Regions from separate parts of the Promicromonospora sukumoe genome, predicted to be linked through region 2. Evidence: riboswitches for the same ligand, from Rfam matches in the RefSeq annotation. Region 2 holds a riboswitch; each other region holds the start of a gene.

Region 1 (3,279 bases), on a different contig from region 2:
ATGACGACGTCGGGCGCGAACCCGGACCGCAGCGCGACGTCGGGCCCCGCGGAGAGGGTCTGCACCCAGCGCAGGGCGGTCATGCGCTCGGCGGCGTCGGCGACGATCTTGGGCGGGCTCGACCAGGTGACGAGCACCTCGGCGTCGGTGTGCTCCGCGGGGATCGGCTCGGTCATCGCGTAGGTGGCGACGGTGTCGGGGCCGCCGGGTGCGAAGGAGGCTCCGCCGTCGGGCAGCAGGGACGGGAAGTCGAGGTCGAAGGGCACGTCGGGTACGAGGATCTTCACTCCGGGGACGTTACCGGACGGGCCCACGCGGCAGAGCGCCCGTCCGGCCTGTCCGAGGAAGTCCTCGGGGCGGCCGGGCGGGCGCTCTGCGCTGGGGGTTCTTGCGAGGTACTGCGGGGTACTGCGGCTATCGCGGGAAGAGCGTCAGCCCGTCACCCGGATGAAGACCGGGTTGGTCTGCCACATCTCCGTGTAGTGCACGGGGACGCCGGCCTGCTGGGCCTCGACGACCATGCCGTTGCCCGCGTAGAGCGAGACGTGGCCGGACGTCCAGACGATGTCGCCCGGCTGGGCCTCCGCGGCGGAGACCTGGTAGCCGACGGTCGACATCGAGGCCGAGCTGTGCGGCAGGCTGATCCCGAGCTGGGCGTAGACGTACTGGATGAGCCCGGAGCAGTCGAAGCCGCTGGGTGAGGCCCCGCCCCACACGTAGGGCACGCCCACGTACTCGAGGGCGAGGTTGACGGCCTGCTGGCCCAGGCCCGAGGAGGACGCGGCGGCCTTCGCCACCACGGCCTCGGCCTCGGCTGCCGCGGCGGCCTCGGCCTCTGCGGCAGCCTTGGCCTCCGCCTCGGCCTTCGCCTTGGCTTCCGCCTCGGCCTTGGCGCGCGCCTCGGCCTCCTTCTTCTCCTTGGCCTCGGCGATACCCGCCTTGGTCTCGGCGTACGGGGTCACGCTGACGCGACCCTGCTCGGCCAGGAAGCTGGCGTCGTTGGCGACCTCGACCTTGGTCACGAGGTTCTCGGCCAGGCCCGCGCGGGTCTTGGTGTCGAACGTCTTGTTGGCGAGCGTGGTCTGGGTGTGGGACTCGGCAGGCGCGGTGTGGGCGGTCTGGGTGAAGACCGACGCGAGCATGCCGGAGGTGACTACCGCGATCGCGCCGGTACGGGCGGCGTTCTCGGCTGCTGTCTGGGTCAGAGCGGTGAAGGGGGTGAGGGCGGGGCCCTCGGCGCGATGCCGCGCCCGGTTGCTGGGTCGGTTTACCTGGTCGTCCGCCCAGTCCTGGGTGCGGTCGGTGAGTACGGTCACCAGTGATCTCCTCGGACGCCTACGAAGTGAGCTGTCGGGTTCGGATGGGGAGAGCAATCACCCGGCCTCACAAGGAGGCTTCACCCCGAGGACACTCCCGTGCCCGGCTTACTTGGTTCCCCCGCCCCTGTCACGTTCTGGCTGCTCAGGACCGGTGACAGGGTTCGGCGTCCGGGCCTGGACCGACCCGTTGCTGGAGCGGCGAGATCGACCGTACTCGTCTCCCGTTCAAATGTCACGATTAGGTCACATACCGTCTTGTGATGGAACGTTCCTGGCAATGAGTGCCCCGTGTCACCATGGCGTGCATGTCCGATTCCCTGCTCGACACCCTGCGCGCCCGGTACGACGTCGTCGTCGTGGGCGCCGGTCACAACGGCCTCACCGCAGCGGCCTACGCGGCCCGCGGCGGGCGCTCGGTCCTCGTCCTGGAGCGCGCGGACCACGTCGGCGGCGCGTCCGTCTCGGCCCGCCCGTTCACCGGCGTGGACGCCCGTCTGTCCCGCTACTCCTACCTCGTCTCGCTCCTGCCGCACCGGGTCGTGGACGAGCTCGGGCTGCCGATCCGGCTCGTCCGCCGTCGTTGGTCGTCGTACACCCCCGTGGCCGACGGCGGCCTGCTGGTCGACACCCAGGACGAGGCCGCCACACGCGCCTCCTTCCGTCGCCTGACCGGTTCCGATGCCGACCACGAGGCCTGGGGCCGGTTCTACGCGATGACCGCCGAGGTGGCGCGCCGCCTCGCGCCCACCCTCACCGAGCCCCTGCTCCCGCGCGCCACCGTCCGTCGCCTCGTGTCCGACGGCGTGGGCGAGGAGGCCTGGCGCGCCCTGTTCGAGGAGCCCCTCGGTGAGGTGCTGCGCCGCACCTTCGCCGACGACGTCGTGCGCGGCGTCGCCGCCACTGACGGCCTGATCGGCACGTTCGCCGACGTCGACGAGCCGTCCCTGAGGCAGAACCGCTGCTTCCTGTACCACGTGATCGGCAACGGGACCGGCGACTGGGACGTCCCCGTGGGCGGCATGGGCGCCGTCTCGGGCGCCCTGCGCGACGCCGCCGTGGCGGCCGGCGCCACGATCGTCACGTCCGCGTCGGTGACCGCCGTCGACCCCGGCGCCGTGGGCGCCGAGGTGGCCTGGACCGACGCCGACGGGCGCACCGGGGGCGTGACCGCCGGGCACGTGCTCGCGGGCTGCGCGCCGGCGGAGCTGGACCGGTTGTTGGCCGGAGCGGGGCGGGGGGCTGCTTCGGGTGGGGTGGTGGGTGGTGCTGGTGCTGGTGCTGGTGGTGCCGGTGTCGCCGATGCCGCGCCCGAGGGCGCCCAGCTCAAGGTGAACATGCTGCTCAGCCGGCTGCCGCGCCTGCGCGACGACGTCGACCCGGTCGCCGCGTTCAGCGGGACCCTGCACGTCAACGAGTCGCTGACCCAGCTCCAGACCGCGTACGCGCAGGCCGCCGCCGGGCGCATCCCCGACCTGCCGCCCAGCGAGATCTACTGCCATACGCTGTCCGACCGGACGATCCTCGGGCCGTCGTTGGCCGGGACCGACGCGCAGACGATCACGCTGTTCGGGCTGCACATGCCGGCCCGGCTCTTCCGCGCGGACCCCGACGGCGCCCGCGAGCAGGCGCTGGCGGCCACCCTCGCGTCGCTGAACACCGTGCTGGCCGAGCCCATCGAGGACGTGCTCGCTCTCGACGCCGACGGCGCGCCCTGCCTCGAGGTGCGCACCCCAGTGGACCTGGAGGGCGACGTCGGTCTGCCGGGCGGGCACATCTTCCACCGCGACCTGACCTGGCCGTTCGCGGAGGACGGGCCCGGCTCCGCCGTCGGCGAAGCAGCGGGTGCGGCGGGCGGGTCAGGCGCGGACGCCGGAGCCGCCAGCGGGGCTGCGACCTGGGTCGACCCCGGGGCGGCAACGGGTGCCGCCGAGCGCTGGGGCGTCGCGACGGCGCACCCGAG
Region 2 (3,279 bases):
CATCGTCATCGACCTCGGCGCGCTCGCCGGCGTGGAGGTGGTCGAGGGCGCAGCGGGGGTCGACGGTGGAACGCCGGCCGGCGGCTCAGCTCCGGTCGACGGCGGAGCGCGCCTCGTGCGGATCGGCGGCGGCGCCACCTGGGGACCGGTCGCCGACGCGCTGGCCCCGCACGGCCTCGCGATCTCCTCGGGCGACACGAAGAGCGTCGGCGTCGGCGGGCTGACGCTGAGCGGCGGCATGGGCTGGAAGGTCCGCCGCTACGGCCTGGCCCTGGACAGCCTCGTCGCCGCGCAGCTCGTCACGGCCGACGGCGCCGTCGTCACCGCGAGCGCCGACGAGCACCCGGACCTGTTCTGGGCGATCCGCGGCGGTGGCGGCAACTTCGGCGTGGTGACCTCGTTCGAGTTCGTGGCGCACCCGACGACGCGGGTCTTCTTCGGCAAGGTCTCGTTCCCGGCGGCAGAGGCCGCCGTCGTGCTCCAGGGCTGGGCGGACTACCTGCGCACGGCGCCGGAGGAGCTGACCTCGATCGCGAACCTCGCCAACCCGTTCGCGGGCGGCCCGGAGGCCCCGGTGGAGATCCACGTGGCGTTCGACGGCGACGACGCGGACGCCGCGGACCGGGCGCTCGCCCCGATCCGCGCGCTCGGGACGGTCGTCGCGGACGACGTCGCGCTGACGGCGTACGCGGACGTCCTGGTGGAGGGCGCGACGCCGCCGCCCGGTGTCCACGTGCTCGCGCACGACGGCCTGGTGGACCGGGAGTCGGTCGCGGAGACCCTGGCGATCCTCGCGGAGGCCGGCACGACGCCGGGCTCGCCGTCGATCGCGGTCCGCAGCCTCGGCGGCGCCATGTCGCGGGTGCCGGGCGACGCCACGGCGTACGCGCACCGGCAGGCAGAGCTCATGGTCACGACCTTCACCGGGGGCCCGGCGCCCGCGATCGAGGCCGCCCGGCCGGCGCTGGACGCGCTGTGGGACAGGCTCGCTCCGCACCTCCACGGTGCGTACGCGAACTTCCTCTCGACGGCCGATGAGACCGACGTCACAACCGTGTACCCGGAGCCGACCTACGAGCGGCTCGCGGCGGTCAAGCGGCGGTACGACCCGAGCAACCTCTTCGCGCGGAACCACAATGTGCGACCTGGACGGATGTCCTAGTCGGGACCTTCGGCCCGGTGGGCGCCGTCCGCAGATCCGGGACGGCGCCCACCCTTTAGTGCAGGTCGGACATTCCGGTCAATAGGCCCGAGGCGGTCGGTTGCGCCCGTAACGCGATCGTGACTTTCGCGCCGAGGCGGGCTACGGTCGGTCCCGCTCCCGGGCATTCCGTGAGCACTCGTGGTGGACGCCGAGCCCTGTCACCGCCACGAGTTGTCTGAACAGATGACAGGGACGGGGGAACCAAGTACGTGGGCACCGACGGTGCCCTTGGGGTGAAGCCGCACCAGCACGACGCGGCCGGGTCATTCTCCGATCCGAATCCGACAGCTCACCTCGTAGGCGCCGGGAGAAATGCTGTGACTACACGCACGCCCGGGCGCCATCGTGCTGCCCACCCGCCCATCACCCCGCTGACGCCGTTCTCACGCGCCGCAGCCCGCGGCCTCTCCGCGACCGCCCGCCGTGGCGCGGTCGTCGCCGCAGGATCGGGACTGCTCGTCTCGCTGCTCGGGGTCCCGGCCAACGCCGCCCCCGCGAGCGACCCCGGCACGAACACCGCCGAGCTCGAGGCCGTGCGCGACGTCGTCCGCGACGCCGCCGCGAAGTCGACCACCGCCGACGTGAGCACCGCCGCGCTGGTCACCGCCAAGGTGAACACCGCCCCGGCCGTGAAGGTCGCCGCGGACAGCGAGTTCACGCTGGAGACCGGCACCATCAAGGTCACGCCGGCCCCCGAGCCGGAGCCCGAGCCCGAGCCGGAGCCCGTCGTCGAGGCCGAGCCCGTCCAGGCCGAGGTCACCGAGACCGCCGCCGTCGCCGAGGAGCCCGTGCAGAAGGCCGCCGCCGCTCCGGCGTCCTCCTCCGGGTCGCAGATCGTCGACATCGCGATGCAGTACCTGGGCGTCCCGTACGTCTGGGGCGGCTCGACCCCCGCCGGGTTCGACTGCTCGGGCTTCACGTCCTACGTCTACGCCCAGATCGGTATCACGCTGCCGCACTCCTCGGCGGCGCAGCGCAACTCCGGCACGCAGGTCTCCGCGGCCGAGGCGCTGCCGGGCGACATCATCTGGTCCCCGGGCCACGTCTCCATCTACACCGGCAACGGCATGCAGATCGAGGCCCCGGTCCCCGGCCAGACCGTCCGCGAGTCCAAGATCTGGCAGGACAGCCCGGTCTACCTCCGGATCAGCTGACCCCCGGGCGTTCCGGCTTCCCCGGAGCCGACGCCCGCCCCGCACGGCTCGAAGGGCCCGCACCAGCACGGTGCGGGCCCTTCGTGCGTCGTGGCAGGATCGCCACCATGAGCAGCGCGCCCACGAGCGTCGAGACCAATGCCCTGAACACCATCGACGAGGCCGAACGGCGCGGTTCGCCACGCAACCTGTTCTGGCCCTGGTTCGGGGCCAACGTGTCGGTGCTCGGCCTCGGGTACGGCTCGTACCTGCTCGGGTTCGCCGTCTCGTTCTGGCAGGCCGTCATCGTCGGCACCATCGGCATCGTGGTGTCGTTCCTGTTCTGCGGGTTCATCTCGCTGGCCGGCAAGCGCGGGTCGGCGCCCACCATGGTGCTCTCCCGGGCGGCGTTCGGCGTGCGGGGCAACAAGCTCCCGTCCCTGCTGTCCTGGGTGCTCACCGTCGGCTGGGAGACCGTGCTGGTCGCGCTCGCCACGCTCGCGACGTCGACCGTGCTCGGGACGCTCGGCTGGGGCGGCGGCACCGTCACCAAGGTCGTGGCCCTCGTGGTCGTGGCGGGCATCGTGGTCGTCGCCGGCATCTTCGGGTTCGACCTCGTGATGCGGCTGCAGGTGGTCATCACCGTGCTGACCGCCGTGCTCACCGTCGTCTACATCGTCCTGGTGCTCGACCACATCGACTGGGCCACGGTCGCCGCCATCCCCGCCGGCGGCAGCCCGCAGGTGATCGGCGGGCTCGTGTTCATGATGACCGGCTTCGGGCTCGGCTGGGTCAACATGGCCGCCGACTACTCCCGCTACCTGCCGCGCTCCGCCTCCGGGCGCGGCATCGTCGGGTGGACCACCCTGGGTGCCTCGCTGGCCCCCGTCGTGCTGCTCGTCTTCGGCCTCCTGCTCGCGGGCTCGGACCCGGTGCTCAACG
Region 3 (3,279 bases), on a different contig from region 2:
GCGCCACGCCCGCTACCCCGATGCCGTTGTCCGTGGCCGCGGCGACGATGCCCGCCACGTGCGTACCGTGCTCGTCGCCGTCGTTGGCGCCGTCGGGGCCCCTGAAGTCCCCGTCGCCGCACGGACGGACGTCCGCGCAGCCCGTGAAGGTGGCACCCGGCAGGAGCTGTCCCGCCAGGTCCGGCTGGTCGAAGTCGACTCCTGTGTCGACCACGGCCACCACCACGCCCGCGCCGGTGCTGGCCGGCCAGGCCGCCTCGGCGTTGATCTGGTCCAGGCCCCACTGCTTGTCCCGGAGGGGATCGCTGGTCGCGGCCTGCGCGCCCGGCGCGACGGCGACCAGCGCCGTCACGACGAGCGCCACGGAGGTGGCGGCGCCGGCAAAGGACTTCCTGTTCATCTGTGCCCCCTGTGCTCGCACGGGGGTTGATTACCCCCGAACTGGGGCAAACCTAGGGGGACCGGACAGGCGCCGAACAGGCCCCGCGTCCGATCGGGGGTGAAATTTACACGATCGCAATCAGGCCCAGGCCTGGGAGAGCTCGCCCTCGTCGGAGGCCTCCCGGGACAGCCGCAGCGCGGCGATCGAGGCGCCGAGCAGCAGGGCCACCACCCAGGCGCCGAGCTGGTGCCCCTCGGGAGAGATCGCGGCGGAGGCGATCCTGCCCGCGGCCATCGCTACCGCGGACAGGGGGTCCTCGCTGAGGGCCGAGCCGGGCCAGATGTTCTCCTGCACGGCCAGCAGGGCGGGGCCGGCCGCCTGGAACACCCACACGACGCCGGCGGCGGGCAGCCAGCCGAGCAGCTCGATCGGCCGGCTGTCGACGGTGAGGCCGAACGCGACGCCCAGCGCCACCGCGAAGATCCACCAGGTGCCGACCGGGGACACGGAGCCGCCCGGCACGAGGCCCCAGAACCAGCCGTCGAGGAGCACCACGGGCAGGGCGAGCGCGACGCCGCGCAGCGCCGCGGGCCCGAGGCCGGCCAGGAGGCCCGCCGCGAGGCCGAAGAGGCCCGCGGCGCAGGTGACGACGAGCATCCCGAGCGGCATGGCGTCACCGGGCACGGTCTCGCGGGCCGCGAGCCACCAGGACGAGCCGCCCGCGGCCGCCATGGCGGTCAGCGTGCCCGCGATCGCGGCGGCCGCACCCGCGCCGGCCGAGGCGGGGAGGCGGGCGGTGACGCCGGAGAGCAGGCCGCCGATCAGGGCCATGACGACGAGGCCCGCGACGGCGCCGTCAGCCGTGAACGGCAGCGGGAGCAGTCCGGCCGCCGCGGCGTCGGACGCCTCCGCAATGCCTGTGACCTGGTACGACATCTGCGCCAGCCACGGCAGGAAGCCGCAGGCCCACCAGACGATCGCACTGATGGGAAACACCCACCAGGCGGAGATACGGGAGTGCGATTCGCCCATGCGGCCGAACGCTAGCGGATGTGTGATGTCGGTCATAACCCCGGACGCCCGAAACGGCGCAAATCTGCGCCTTCGTTGGGTCAGACCGGAATGCGTAACCCGATCGTGACTTTTTCCATGAACGTGTGTACTTTGACTTCTGCTCCACCCCCACGGTGGAGTCGCGATCCGGACGCCGAATCCTGTCACCGGTTCGTGACCAGACGTTCAAGACAGGAGCGGGGGACCCATTCCCGGGCGACAGCAGGATCGTCGTCCTCGGGGTGAAGCCGGACGGTACCCCCTTGTAAGCCGTGCGGCCGGGTAGCACTCCTCACCCGAACCCGACAGCTGACCTCGCAGGCGGTACAGGAGACCTTAGGTGACGAACTCCCTCCGCGGACGGCATCGTGACAGCCGCCCGGCCCAGACACCACTGACTATCCTCGCTCGTACCGCCACCGAGAACGCCGGCACCGTCGCCCGCCGTGGCGCCATCGCGGCAGCCGCAGGCGGCGTCCTCATCTCGACCATCGCGACGACGGCCCACGCGGCCCCCGCGATGGACCTGAAGACCGAGGTCAAGACCGCGAAGCTCAACTCGGTCGACCTCAACTCCCTCACCGCGGTAGCCAAGCAGTCCCTCGTCGGCGCGCCCACCGTGACCGTCCCGGCCGACGCGAAGATGCCGATCGAGATGGAAGCCCTGGGCACCTCGAAGGGCGCCGACGGCGAGAAGGGCGAGGGCCCCGCCGTCGTCTCGGTCGACGCCCCGGACCCCGTGCCGGTGGGCCAGCAGGCCGTCAACATCGCCTTCAACTACCTGGGCATCACCTACGTGCTGGGCGGCGCCTCGCCGGCTGAGGGCATGGACTGCTCCGGCCTGATCCAGTACGTGTACGCGCAGCTCGGTGTCTCCCTGCCGCACTCCTCGAGCGCGATGCTCAGCTCCGGCTACCAGGTCACGTACCCCGAGCCGGGCGACATCGTCTGGACGCCCGGCCACGTGGCCCTCTACGCGGGCAACGGCATGATCATCGAGGCCTGGGCCGCCGGCATGCCGGTGCGCTACACCGAGATGTGGCAGAACAGCCCGACCTTCATCCGGGTCGTCTGAGCCGGAGGCGCAGCGCAGGGTGAGGGCCGAGGAACGAGGCACTCGCCCGGAGCGGAGCCGCAGGCTCAGACGACAAAGAGCAGAGTCTGAGCCGCAGCACCTAGTGAGGCGCCGCCTCCACCTCGGGCCCCGGCCCGACGGCGGGGCGGCGCCTTTCGCGTTCCCCCGCGAGGCGCGCCCTACTCCGGCCAGTCGCAGCTCTCCGCGATGAACGCGACCAGGTCGGCGCGTGCCGAGTCCGGCATGGGCACGTAGATCACGTGCTGCGCCACCCCGTCGACGCTCGCCGACACGGGCAGGAACGTGCCGCGCTTGTCCTCGCCGACGGCGTGGGCGTCGCAGCGGGCGGGCACGACGGGCAGCGTGACGCTGCCGCCGGACCGCTGGCCGTCGAGCGCCGCGCCGGTCCAGCCGGAGCCGTCGTCGCCCGGGTCGGGGTTGTTCATGATGGTGGTCCCGGCGATGCGGTCGATCGTGACCTCGGGTCCGCCGTCCACCGGCTCGACCCGCAGCGTGACCAGCGCGGTGAGCTCACCGTCCCGGGTCTCGACGGGGACGTCGGCGTCGACGGTCAGGCTCACGCCCGCGGCGACGGCCGCGCCGGCACAGTCCACCGCGTGGTTCCGGGCGAGGTGGCCGCCGGGGTCGCCCACCTCGTCGACGACGACGTCGGTGGCCGGCCCGAGGTCGTCGTACTCGCCCAGGGCCAGCATGAGGACAGCCGACGGCGCGGCGTCCGGCACGGGCTCGCCGGGCCCTGCCGGGAACC
Region 4 (3,279 bases), on a different contig from region 2:
GCGCACCCCGGCGTCGGCCACGCGGTTCTCCGCCTCGACCAGGACCGCCTTGGCGCCCTCCTGGATGGTGGTGTCGTCGAGGGCGGCGTACCCGCCGTCGAGCGACGCGGCCGTGAACGACGGGAGGGAGTAGCTGCACACGATGTGCAGCGCCCAGCCCACGCGGTGCGCGTAGGCGGTGGCCCAGTCCAGCGCGTGCAGACTCGCGGCCGATCCGTCCACCCCGACCAGTACGACCTCGGATCGTGTCATCGCCAGTCCTTTCCTCGGCAGTGCATCTTTGCCCTCCAACGCTACCGGCGGCGCGGTGCCCATGGGTATCCGGAGGCAAAAAGTATGCAGGACGACGGCAAAGCAGAGCGCCCGCCCGGTCGTGACCGGGCGGGCGCTCTGCGAGGTACTACGTGGCTGCGGTCAGCCAAGGCGGATGAACGTCGGGTTCGACTGCCAGATGGTGCGGAAGTCGACCACGGTGCCCGGCTTCGAGGCGTCGATCATGGTGTTGCCACCGGCGTAGATCGAGACGTGACCCGGGGTCCACATGAGGTCGCCCGGCTGGGCCTCCGACGCCGACACCTGCGTGCCGTAGCCGGCCTGCGCCGAGGACGAGTGCGGCAGCGAGATGCCGAGCTGGCCGAAGACGTACGAAGTAAAGCCCGAGCAGTCGAAACCGCTCGGGCTGCCGCCACCGGAGACGTACGGGACGCCGATGTACCGGCTGGCGATGGAGATCACGGAGTTGCCGATCGCGGACGCCGGGACGTCGACGGACGCGGAAGCAGTCGAGACCGTGGCGGCCGCAGCATCGGCGGCCTCGGCTGCCTCGGCGGCTGCTGCCTCAGCGGCCTCCTTGGCGGCGATCTCGGCCTGGTAGTCCTCGTTGTCGGCGGCGGAGACCACCGAGACGGCGGACTTCTCGACGCTCAGCTCGGCGTCGGGCGCGACGGTCACGACGGGGGCGTTGGACAGGGACTCACGGGCCTGCGACGTCAGCGCGTTCAGGTCCACGGAGTTCATCTTCGCGGGGCCGGTCTCCATCGGAGCGGCCTGCGCTGCCATCGCGCCACCGAACGTCGAGACCAGGAGCGCGCCACCCGCGGCGGCGACCGCGGTACGGCGACCCACGGCGGCGTTCTGGGCGAGCTCGGTCAGCGGGGTCACGGGGCGGCGCGCAGCACGATGGCGTGCGCGGGTGGTACGTGCGGTCACGTAGTACCTCTCCTTGTACGCCTTCGAGGTCAGCTGTCGGGTTCGGGTGGGAGAAATCACCCGGCCGTGCGCTCCACCAAAAATGGATTGCCCGGCTTCACCCCGAGGACGCACCCTGGCGCCCAATGGTGGGTCCCCCGCCTCTGTCATGCGGTCGTCTTGGGGCCCCGGCCGGTGACAGAGTTCGGCGTCCGTCCGGAGACTCCCTCGGAATAAACTCCGCGGGAGCGGTCCGAACGTACCCGACGTCACCCCCGATGTCACGTTCCGGCAACGAATGTCATGGCGTGTCGGACGTGCGGCTAGACCTTTCCGACAAACTGGCCCGTTTCGGGCACCTGCAACCGGTCTCAGGCGGGCATTTCAGGCGTATGTCTCAGGCGGTCGCGACGAACAGGTGCCGCGCCAGGTCCTCGCCCAGCTCGAGCGCGGTCCCGGCGCCGTCGACCGTGACCGTGTAGGTCCCGTCGCTGAGCTCGGCCGTGATCCGCGAGCCGGGCACGAGGCCGGCGTCGGACAGCCGGGCCAGCAGCTCGACGTCCGTCTGCAGCGGCTCCGCGATGCGGGTGAGCGACGCCGCGAGCGGCTCGCCCTTGACGCCCTTCTTCGCCGCCGCCTCGAAGGCGGAGGGCAGCGAGATGACGCCGGCCAGGAACGGCACGTCCGTGTAGGCCTCGCCGAGCTCCGACAGGCCGGGGATCGGGTTGCCGTACGGGTCGTGGTGCGGGTGGTCGAGCAGGCCCACGAGACGCTTCTCCACGAGATCGCTCATGACGTGCTCCCAGCGGCAGGCCTCGACGTGCACGTGCTCCCAGTCGAGCTTGATCACGTCGGTCAGCAGGCGCTCCGCGAGGCGGTGCTTGCGCATCACGCGCATCGCCTTCTCGTGCCCGAGCTCCGTGAGCTCCAGGTGGCGGTCCCCGGTCACGATCACGAGTCCGTCGCGCTCCATGCGCGCGACGGTCTGCGACACCGTCGGCCCGGAGTGCCCCAGGCGCTCCGCGATGCGCGCGCGCAGGGGGGTGATGCCCTCCTCGTCGAGCTCGTAGATCGTCTTGAGGTACATCTCGGTGGTGTCGATCAGATCCGTCACGTCAGCTCCCGTCATGCGCGCAGCCGTCCAGTCGCCCCTGGGCTCGGCGCCCCGGGCGTCGGCCCAGGTTCTAGTCTAGTTCTGTGCCACTGACAATCCCGACACACCTGCTGCCCGCCGACGGCCGTTTCGGCTCAGGACCCTCCAAGGTGCGCCAGGGCCAGGTCGATCATCTCGTGGCGAACGCCCACGTGCTCGGTACCTCACACCGGCAGGCACCCGTGAAAGACCTGGTGCGCCGTATCCGTGAGGGTGTCACGGAGCTGCTCGGCGCGCCCGACGGGTACGAGGTGGCCCTCGGGAACGGCGGCTCGACCGCGTTCTGGGACGTCGCCACGCTCTGCCTCGTGGAGCGCAAGGCGCAGCACGCGTCGTTCGGCGAGTTCGGCGGCAAGTTCGCCACGGCCACGTCGCGCGCGCCCTTCCTCGAGCCGTCCCAGGCGATCACGGCGGAGCCGGGCACGGTGGCCTACCTCCAGCCGGCCGACGACGTCGACACCTACGCCACCCCGCACAACGAGACCTCCACCGGGGCGATGGCGCCCGTGCTGCGCCCGGCCGGCCCGGAGGGCGCCGTCGTCCTGACCGACGCGACGTCCGGCGCCGGCGCGCTGCCGGTGGACCTGAGCCAGACCGACGCCTATTACTTCGCGCCGCAGAAGGCGTTCGCGGCCGACGGCGGCCTGTGGCTCGCCGTGCTGTCCCCCGCGGCGGTCGAGCGAGCCGCCCGGATCGAGGCCTCGGGCCGCTGGGTGCCGGAGTTCCTGTCGCTCACGACGGCGCTCTCCAACTCGCGGCTGGACCAGACGCTCAACACGCCCGCCGTCGCGACCCTGCTGCTGCTGGCCGACCAGGTGGAGTGGCTCCTGGAGCAGGGCGGCCTGAAGTGGTCGGCCGAGCGCTGCGCGACGTCGGCGGAGACCCTCTACTCCTGGGCCGACGCGCGCCCGTGGGCGACGCCGTTCGTGCGGCGCCCG

The links. A riboswitch is a leader RNA that binds a small molecule or an ion and turns the genes downstream of it on or off. The one in region 2 is predicted to bind cyclic di-AMP.
Region 1: another riboswitch for cyclic di-AMP. It lies ahead of FHX71_RS18135 (C40 family peptidase); the one in region 2 lies ahead of FHX71_RS03335 (C40 family peptidase).
Region 3: another riboswitch for cyclic di-AMP. It lies ahead of FHX71_RS28615 (C40 family peptidase); the one in region 2 lies ahead of FHX71_RS03335 (C40 family peptidase).
Region 4: another riboswitch for cyclic di-AMP. It lies ahead of FHX71_RS21475 (C40 family peptidase); the one in region 2 lies ahead of FHX71_RS03335 (C40 family peptidase).

Annotation. Positions count from the first base shown of each region.
Region 1 is NZ_JACGWV010000002.1:199,063-202,341, reverse strand. Features, by position in the region: gene FHX71_RS18140 (NAD(P)-dependent oxidoreductase) at 1-287, opposite strand, end outside; gene FHX71_RS18135 (C40 family peptidase) at 432-1,316, opposite strand; cyclic di-AMP (ydaO/yuaA leader) riboswitch at 1,318-1,469, opposite strand; gene FHX71_RS18130 (phytoene desaturase family protein) at 1,625-3,279, shown strand, end outside.
Region 2 is NZ_JACGWV010000001.1:743,906-747,184, reverse strand. Features, by position in the region: gene FHX71_RS03340 (FAD-binding oxidoreductase) at 1-1,162, shown strand, start outside; cyclic di-AMP (ydaO/yuaA leader) riboswitch at 1,367-1,521, shown strand; gene FHX71_RS03335 (C40 family peptidase) at 1,522-2,358, shown strand; gene FHX71_RS03330 (purine-cytosine permease family protein) at 2,466-3,279, shown strand, end outside.
Region 3 is NZ_JACGWV010000004.1:39,916-43,194, reverse strand. Features, by position in the region: gene FHX71_RS28625 (S8 family serine peptidase) at 1-400, opposite strand, end outside; gene FHX71_RS28620 (hypothetical protein) at 521-1,414, opposite strand; cyclic di-AMP (ydaO/yuaA leader) riboswitch at 1,578-1,774, shown strand; gene FHX71_RS28615 (C40 family peptidase) at 1,776-2,510, shown strand; gene FHX71_RS28610 (hypothetical protein) at 2,690-3,279, opposite strand, start outside.
Region 4 is NZ_JACGWV010000002.1:990,264-993,542, forward strand. Features, by position in the region: gene FHX71_RS21470 (universal stress protein) at 1-252, opposite strand, end outside; gene FHX71_RS21475 (C40 family peptidase) at 415-1,209, opposite strand; cyclic di-AMP (ydaO/yuaA leader) riboswitch at 1,212-1,409, opposite strand; gene FHX71_RS21480 (iron-dependent transcriptional repressor DtxR) at 1,586-2,302, opposite strand; gene serC (phosphoserine transaminase) at 2,392-3,279, shown strand, end outside.